2 regions of the Streptomyces sp. NPDC040405 genome follow, and region 2 is predicted to be linked to the other one. Evidence: riboswitches for the same ligand, from Rfam matches in the RefSeq annotation. Region 2 holds a riboswitch; the other holds the start of a gene.
What was found. A riboswitch is a leader RNA that binds a small molecule or an ion and turns the genes downstream of it on or off. The one in region 2 is predicted to bind S-adenosylmethionine.
Positions count from the first base shown of each region.

Region 1: linked by a shared signal. The riboswitch ahead of ACZ59A_RS01960 (aminotransferase class V-fold PLP-dependent enzyme) and the one ahead of thrC (threonine synthase) in region 2 are both predicted to bind S-adenosylmethionine.

Region 1 covers NZ_JBVIVI010000001.1:415,499-419,702, forward strand. Annotated here, with positions in the region: gene ACZ59A_RS01950 (rhomboid family intramembrane serine protease) at 1-502, shown strand, start outside; gene ACZ59A_RS01955 (Lrp/AsnC family transcriptional regulator) at 499-780, shown strand; gene ACZ59A_RS01960 (aminotransferase class V-fold PLP-dependent enzyme) at 799-2,163, opposite strand; SAM riboswitch class IV at 2,319-2,436, opposite strand; gene trpD (anthranilate phosphoribosyltransferase) at 2,714-3,793, opposite strand; gene qcrB (cytochrome bc1 complex cytochrome b subunit) at 3,946-4,204, opposite strand, start outside.
Region 2 covers NZ_JBVIVI010000005.1:243,932-248,135, forward strand. Annotated here, with positions in the region: gene ACZ59A_RS22375 (alpha,alpha-trehalose-phosphate synthase (UDP-forming)) at 1-827, opposite strand, end outside; gene ACZ59A_RS22380 (glucosyl-3-phosphoglycerate synthase) at 964-1,911, opposite strand; SAM riboswitch class I at 2,087-2,228, shown strand; gene thrC (threonine synthase) at 2,246-3,532, shown strand; gene ACZ59A_RS22390 (MoaD/ThiS family protein) at 3,529-3,804, shown strand.

The sequences.
Region 1 (4,204 bases), on a different contig from region 2:
GACCCCGCTGACCGCGCTCTTCGTGCACGGCAACTGGCTGCATCTCCTCGGCAACATGCTGTTCCTCTACGTCTTCGGGGCCATGACCGAGGAGCGCATGGGGCGTATGCACTTCGCCCTCTTCTACCTCGTCACCGGCTATCTCGCGCTCATCGGCTACGCCGCCGCCCACGCGGACTCCCCGCAGACGCTGGTCGGCGCCTCCGGCGCCATCTCCGGCGTCCTCGGCGCCTTCCTCTGGCTCTTCCCGCGGGCCAGGGTGACCAGCCTGTTCCCGTTCCTGTTCTTCCTCCCGCTGCGCTTCCCCGCCTGGGCCGTACTGATCTTCTGGGTCACCCTCCAATGGCTCGCCGCCCGCCAGTCCGACGCCCGCCCCGGAGTGGCCTACCTCGCCCATCTCGTGGGCTTCACCCTGGGGTTCCTCTACGCGTGGGCCCGGTTCGGGCGGCCGGATAGAGTGGGCGGCGCAGCCAGGCCCAGCGAGGGAGAAAGCCAGCCGTGATCACTTCGATCGTGCTCATCAAGACCAGCGTGGACCGGATCCCGGAGACCGCCGAGAAGATCGCCGCGCTGGAGGGTGTGAGCGAGGTCTACTCGGTCACCGGGGCGCACGATCTGATCGCGATGGTGCGGGTGGCCCGCCACGACGACCTCGCGGACATCATCACGGGCCAGATCAGCAAGCTGCCGGGGGTGGCCTCCACCGAGACGCACATCGCGTTCCGCACCTACTCCCAGCACGACCTGGAAGCCGCGTTCGCCATCGGCCTCGACAGCTAGCTCCGCGCCGGGTAGCTCCTACCGGGCCGGTACGCAGCGGCCGTCCTCCGTGCGGTATTCCCACTTCGCGCCGTCCCGGACCAGCTCCTTCACCGCCCGGACGAAGCGCTCCACATGCTCGTCCGGGGTGCCCGCGCCGAAGCTGACGCGGATCGCGTTCAGGGAGCGCTCGCCCGGGGCGGCCTCGGGGGCGCCGCACTCCCCCTGCTCACCGGGCTCGCTGTCCAGCAGGGTCCGCAGCAGCGGATGCGCGCAGAACAGCCCGTCCCGTACGCCGATTCCGTACTCCGCGGACAGCGCCGCCGCGAAGTGCGAGCTGTTCCAGCCCTCCACGACGAACGACAGCACCCCCACCCGCGGCGCGTCGTCGCCGAACAGCGACAGCAGCCGCACCTGATCCACCTCCGCCAGGCCCTCGCGCACCTTCGCGATCAGCTGGCGCTCCCGCGCCACCAGGCCGTCGAACCCGGCCTCGGACAGCGCCTTGCACGCCGAGGCGATGGCGTACACCCCGATCACGTTCGGCGAACCGGCCTCGTGCCGCGCCGCGGTGGTGTGCCACTCGACGTCCACCCCGCCGTCGTCCCGCCGCGCGACCTTGCGGCTCGCGCCGCCGCCCGCCAGATACGGCCGCGCCTCCCGCAGCCAGTCCGCCCGGCCCGCCAGGACGCCCGCCCCGAACGGGGCGTACAGCTTGTGCCCCGAGAACGCCACCCAGTCCACGTCCGCCTCCGCGATGTCCACCGGGTGGTGCGGGGCCAGTTGCGCGGCGTCCAGGACGATACGGGCGCCGTGCGCATGCGCCGCCGCGGCCAGCTCCCGTACGGGCCACAGCTCGCCCGTCACGTTCGACGCGCCCGTCACGCACACCAGCGCCGGGCCGCCCCCGTCCCGCTCCGCCAGCGCCTTCTCCAGCGTCTCCACGGCCTGCCGCGGCGAGCGCGGCGCGCTCAGGTAGGTCACCGGGGTGTCCTCCCGCTGCTCCCACGGCAGCAGCGAGGCGTGGTGCTCGGTCTCGAACACGAACACCTCCGCGCCGCCTGGCAGCGCGGCGGCCAGCAGGTTCAGCGAGTCGGTGGTCGACCGGGTGAACACCACCTGGTCGTCCTCCCGGCACCCCAGGAACGCCGCGACCTCCCTGCGGCTCGTCTCGAACAGATCCGTCGACAGCTGCGACAGATAGCCCGCGCCCCGGTGGACGCTTCCGTAGTACGGGGCATAGGCGGCGACGTCGTCCCACACCCGCCGCAGGGCGGGGGCGCTGGCCGCGTAGTCGAGCGCGGCGTAGGTCACCTCGCCGCCGGTGACCAGGGGCACGGTGACGTCACTGCCGAGGACGGCGAGCGGGGTGGCGGTCTCGACAGCAGCAGGGCATGCGGACATGGCGAATTCTCCCGATGGGTGTGCAGGCATGCGGAACATCGCTCGACGCACGGCTGGGCCGTGCGGAGCCATCTGGGGGAACGGGCGCTGCGGCCCTAGCGCATTCGCTGCGTCACGGAAGAACTCCCTCGACCACCAGGACCCCTAGTGCGAGGGGTCCGCGCTTGCCGCACGCCTCGCTGCGAGCGGCCTGGTCATCACCCGGGGCACCCCGCCACGGACGGAGGGTTGCCGGACAGCGGGCCGGGGCCGAAGTCGCTGTCGCTCGTGACCTGGGGGGATTGTGCCATACCGCGGGGCGGCCGCCACCCGGGTGTCCGCATCGCGGACAAGTCCCCCACCCCGCCCCTTCCCGAAACCGGGGGCAAGCCCCCGGCCCCCGCTGCGGGGGCTCCGCCCCCAGCACCCCCGCTCCTCAATCGCCGGAGGGGCTGGATTGTCCGCCCGGAGGGGCTGGAACGTGTGGACCTGGTTGTGGGCAATCGTTCCGCGGGGCGGAACGGGTGGGCACAACCCGGCCACCGGGGCGCACCCGGCGACGAAAACCCCGTTACGCGTTACTGGCTCGCACCCAGCGTTCCAGGGACTCCCTCGCCGCGCCCGAGTCGATCGACTCGGCGGCTCGGGTGACGGCCGTCGCGATGCGGGTCGTGAGGGGGGTATCGGCGGGCTCGCGGGCCCAGTCCAGGGTGGCCAGGGCGGCGGCCGAGTTGAGGAGGACCGCGTCGCGTACGGGGCCCGTCTCGCCCGCCAGCACGCGGCGGGCCACATCCGCGTTGTGCGAGGCGTCGGCGCCGCGCAGGGCCTCCACGGGGGCCAGTTCGAAGCCGATGTCGCGCGGGTCGAAGGACTCCTGCCGGACCGTGCCGTCCCGGACCACCCACACCTGGGAGGTCGCGGTCACGGTCAGCTCGTCGAGTCCGTCGTCGCCCCGGAAGACCAGCGCCGAGGAGCCGCGCTCGGCCAGCACCCCGGCCATGATCGGCGCCATCCGGGCGTCGGCGACGCCCGTGGCCTGGCAGCGGACCCGGGCCGGATTGGTGAGCGGGCCGAGGAAGTTGAACGGGGTGGCGATGCCCAGCTCGCGGCGGGCCGCCGCGACGTGCCGCAGCGACGGGTGGAACTTGACCGCGAAGCACATCGTGATGCCCGCTTCCTCGGCGATCTCGGCCACCCGCGCCGGGCTCAGGTCCAGATTGACGCCGAGCTTCTCCAGGACGTCGGAGGCGCCGCTCGCGGAGGACGAGGCGCGGTTGCCGTGCTTGACCACGCGCGCGCCCGCACCGGCCGCCACCAGGGCGGACATGGTCGAGATGTTGACCGTCTTGGCACGGTCGCCGCCCGTGCCGACGATGTCGACGGTCGGCCCGGGCACCTCGATCGTCTTGGCGTGCCCGTACATGGCGCGGACGAGGCCGGACAGCTCGGCGACAGTCTCGCCCTTCGCCCGCAGCGCGACCGCGAACCCGGCGATCTGGGCGTCGGTGGCCTCGCCGCGCATGATGCGGTCCATGGCCCAGGCGGTGTCGTCGGCGCTGAGGTCCTGGCCGCCGAGGAGGGAGGTGAGCACATCCGGCCAGGTGCGGGCCGTCGCGGTGCTGTCGCCTCCGGCTGGGGTCACAACGTCCATGGTCCGCTCCTGAGTGGCTAATGGCTCGATCAGCGCTCGATCAGGCCCAGCCTATCGGCGCGGGTGACCGGCAGACGCACAGACCAGGGCCCCGGTCCGGACGGTGAGGTCCGGGCCGGGGCCCTGGTCTGTGGCGTCAGACGACGGAGAGATCAGTGGTGGCCGTGGCCGCTGGTGATCTCCTTGTACTCCTCGGAGGTCGGCTTCGGGATGAAGGCGTCCTTGCCGTAGTAGCTCTTGGACAGCCTGGACCGCAGCTTCTGCGACGCCTTGACCTTGCGGCGGACGCCGTTCTCGTCGACCTCGGGGCCGATCTCGTACGCCTTCGGCTGCTCGTGCTGCGTGAGCACGTGCATCTGCTCCTGCGTGAGCGGCGCGTGCACCTCGACGAACTCACCGTGCGGCAGGCGC
Region 2 (4,204 bases):
TCCACATCGGCGGCCCGCGACCGCTCCCGCAGGAAGTCGGCATCGGCGCCGAGGCCGTGCACCCCGAGCCGGGTCTCCCGGCCCTCGAAGCGCACGGCGGCCGCGGAGCCGTCCGCCTCCCGGACGACCTCCGCGCCCAGCACCGCCGCGCAGCAGTCGGCGAAGGCGGCGGCCCAGCGCCCGGTGAGGAAGGCGGCGCGGTCGCCGCCGAGGATGCCGCGCAGCACGCCCGCCGCGACATCGTCCGGCAGCAGCCGGTAGTAATCCGGGGGCGCCCAGGGTGTGTGCGAGAAGTGGCCGATCCGCAGGTCGGGGCGGAGCGCCCGCAACAGCCCGGGGACCAGCGCCAGGTGGTAGTCCTGCACCAGCACGACCGCGCCCTCGGCCGCCTCCTGGGCGAGCGCGTCGGCGAAGGCCGCGTTGTACGTCTCGTACGCCGCCCACTGGGCGCGGAACTCCGCGTCGAAGACCGGCTCGACCGGGGTCTGGTAGAGCAGGTGGTGGACGAACCACAGCACCGAGTTCGCGACGCCGTTGTACGCCGCGGCGAAGACGTCCGGCGCGATGTCCAGCATCCGCACCTGCTGCCCGCCGGTGTCGGCCGCGGCCAGATGCCCGGCCCCGGCGCGGCGCGCCGCCTCCCGGTCGCCGTCGCCGAGCGCGGCGCACACCCATACCGCGCCCGCGTCGGGCCCGATCGCGCTCAGCCCGGAGACCAGCCCGCCGCCCCCGCGCTTGGGGGTGAGCGAACCGTCCTCACCCAGCGCGTACGAGACCGGGCCGCGGTTGGACGCGACGAGGATCGGTGCGCTGCGCTCAACGGCCATGTCGCGAGCCTAGCCATCGGGCACCCCGCGCAAACGTACGTACGGTTTCTTGTGCCCGCGAGGGTTACGCGCCCGTGCCGTTCTGCGTACCCCGAGAAGGTGCACGTACGGTTTCTTGCCCCGGAAGAGGCGGCCCTCAGGCCGCGCGCCGCTCCGCGTACTCCGGGATCTCGATCATCGGCGGCCGCTCCTCCGTGTCCACGGCCGTCGTCCGCGGCTCGAAGCCGTTCTCGCCGCGCTCGAACTGGGTCAGCCGCGGCCGCACCAGATGGCCGCGGGCCAGCCGCAGCTGGGCGGTGCGGTAGATCGCCGCGGCCATCCGGCCGAGCGCCTTGCCGTCCTGGTGGCGGTGCTTGCGCACGCCGATGTCGACCTGGGCGAGGGCGTCGAGCCCGACCGTGTGCAGCGCGTCGACCAGCAGGCCCAGCTCGACCCCGTACCCGACGGGGAACGGCAGCCGCTCCAGCAGCGAGCGCCGGGCCGCGTACTCGCCGCCCAGCGGCTGGACGAAACCGGCGAGCTGCGGCCAGTGCAGGTTCAGCAGCGGCCGGGCGACCAGCTCGGTGACCCGTCCGCCCTGGCCCGCGGTGTCCCGCAGCGGCCGGTCGTACATGCCCTTGACCAGCTGAATCCCGGGATCGGTGAGCAGCGGCCCGATGATCCCGGAGACGAAGCGCGCGTCGAATTCGCGCAGGTCGGCGTCGATGAAGCAGACGATGTCGCCGCTGGTCGCCAGCAGCGACCGCCACAGCACCTCGCCCTTGCCGGGCAGCGCGGGCAGCCGCGGCAGCAGCGCGTCGCGGTGCACCACTCGCGCCCCGGCCGCCGCGGCGACCTCGGCGGTGCGGTCCGTGGAACCGGAGTCCAGCACCACCAGCTCGTCGACGAGCGGCATGGCCTCGGTCATCAGCTCGCGGCGGATCGCGGCGGCGATCTCGCCGACGGTCGCCTCCTCGTTCAGCGCGGGCAGCACCACGCTGACGCTGGTCGCCGGGTCCCGCTTCGCGGCCAGCAGGCGGTCCAGCGGACGGTCGTCGGCCGACCAGGAGCGGCGCTCCAGCCAGCGCTCCACCTCATCCAGCACCTGTCTTGTCTCCCTGCTGTGATCGCTCGGAGTGATCGTTGTGATCCATCTCGCGGTTCGGACGGCTGGCTCAACCCTCCGGGCCGTCGGTTACAGTCTTGAACAGCGCACATGACCTTCGTATGTCGGGGGCACCGTGCGGACAAATGCCCCGGGTCCGGCCCGGTGGCCATACCGCTCATCCAGAGGGGCAGAGGGAACGGCCCGTTGAAGCCCCGGCAACCCTCCAGCTGGTCTCGCGTCCTGTAGCGAGGCTCCCAGCTCGGGAAGGTGCCAATTCCGTCTCGTGGCGAAATGCGTCCCGAGGAAGATGAGGAGAAAGGGCCTCGCCTCCATGGCTGTGCAATCTGTCGAAAGCTCAACCACTTCCGCTGCCGCTTTCGGCCCCGCCGTCGCCCTGTCCTGCCGCGAGTGCGGTGAGCGCTTCGACCTCGGTCCCATCTTCGCGTGCGGGTCGTGTTTCGGGCCGCTCGAGGTCGCGTACGACCTGCCGAGCGGCGATCCGGAAGGGCTGCGCAAGCAGATCGAGGCCGGTCCGGACAACATCTGGCGCTATGCGCCGCTGCTGCCCGTCCCCGCCGACGTGGCCACACTCCCCAGCCTGAGCCCGGGCTTCACCCAGCTCGTCAAGGCCGACCGGCTCGCCCGTGAGCTGGGCATCACCGGCGAGCTGCACGTCAAGGACGACTCCGGCAACCCGACCCACTCCTTCAAGGACCGGGTCGTCGCCATCGCCGTCCAGGCGGCCCGCACGTTCGGCTTCACCACGCTGTCCTGCTCCTCCACCGGCAACCTGGCCGGTGCGGTGGGCGCCGCGGCCGCCCGTTCCGGCTTCCGCTCGTGCGTCTTCATCCCGCACGACCTGGAGGCGGGCAAGGTCGTCATGGCCGCCGTCTACGGCGGTGAGCTGGTCGGCATCGAGGGCACGTACGACGACGTCAACCGCTTCTGCAGCGAGCTGATCGGCGACCCCGTGGGCGAGGGCTGGGGCTTCGTCAACGTCAACCTGCGGCCGTACTACGGCGAGGGCTCCAAGACCCTGGCGTACGAGATCTGCGAGCAGCTCGGCTGGCGGCTGCCGGACCAGATCGTCATCCCGATCGCCTCCGGCTCCCAGCTCACCAAGATCGACAAGGGGCTCAAGGAGCTGATCGCGCTCGGTCTGGTCGAGGACAAGCCGTACAAGATCTTCGGCGCCCAGGCCGAGGGCTGCTCCCCGGTCTCCGCCGCCTTCAAGGCGGGCCACGACGTGGTGCGCCCGCAGAAGCCGAACACCATCGCCAAGTCGCTGGCCATCGGCAACCCGGCGGACGGCCCGTACGTCCTCGACATCGCGCGCCGCACCGGCGGCGCGGTGGAGGACGTCACCGACGAGCAGGTGGTCGACGCGATCAAGCTGCTCGCCCGCACCGAGGGGATCTTCGCGGAGACCGCGGGCGGCGTGACCGTCGGCGTGACCAAGAAGCTGATCGAGGACGGGCTTCTCGACCCGTCCCTGACGACCGTCGTTCTGAACACCGGCGACGGCCTCAAGACCCTCGACGCGGTGGCCCCCACTACGGGCCCCTCCGCCATCATCCGCCCCACCCTTGACTCGTTCCGAGAGGCAGGCCTCGCATGAGCGTCAACGTCCGAATCCCGACCATCCTGCGTACCTACACCGGCGGCCAGGCCGAGGTCAGTGCCGAGGGCGCGACCCTCACCGAGGTCCTGGCGGACCTGGAGAAGAACCACACGGGCATCGCGGCCCGCATCCTGGACGACACCGGCAAGCTGCGCCGCTTCGTGAACGTCTACGTCAACGACGACGACGTGCGGTTCGCCGAGGGCCTGGCCACGGCCACGCCGGACGGCGCCGGGGTGTCGATCATCCCCGCGGTCGCGGGTGGCTGACCCCACAGCCGAGGGTGGTTGCTGACGCCCCATCACCCCCCTCACCTCTGGAAATCGCCCCGTCCGGGAGAAACGGACGGGGCGATTCCGTGTGTGGAATCGCGATACAGTTGCCCCGCTTCCCCATCGGCCCCGGCGCCACCGCATATGAGAACTCGTCAACTTGTGCGCAAAGTGTGTGCGCGATTTGTCGGGTTGATACCCTATGCCCCGCCAGGTTTGCCCGAACTTCACAGGAATTCTCCACTTATTCCCGATCGGCCGTGCCCAGAATTCTCGTCCAATTGACCTGTTGCAGAGGGCGTTGGGACGGATACATTCAGCGGCGGTCGACGCGTTCCGGCGCACACCCCCCTCGACTCGGGGGGTGAGGTCTGACCCGGGTCCGCGGAGTGCGGTC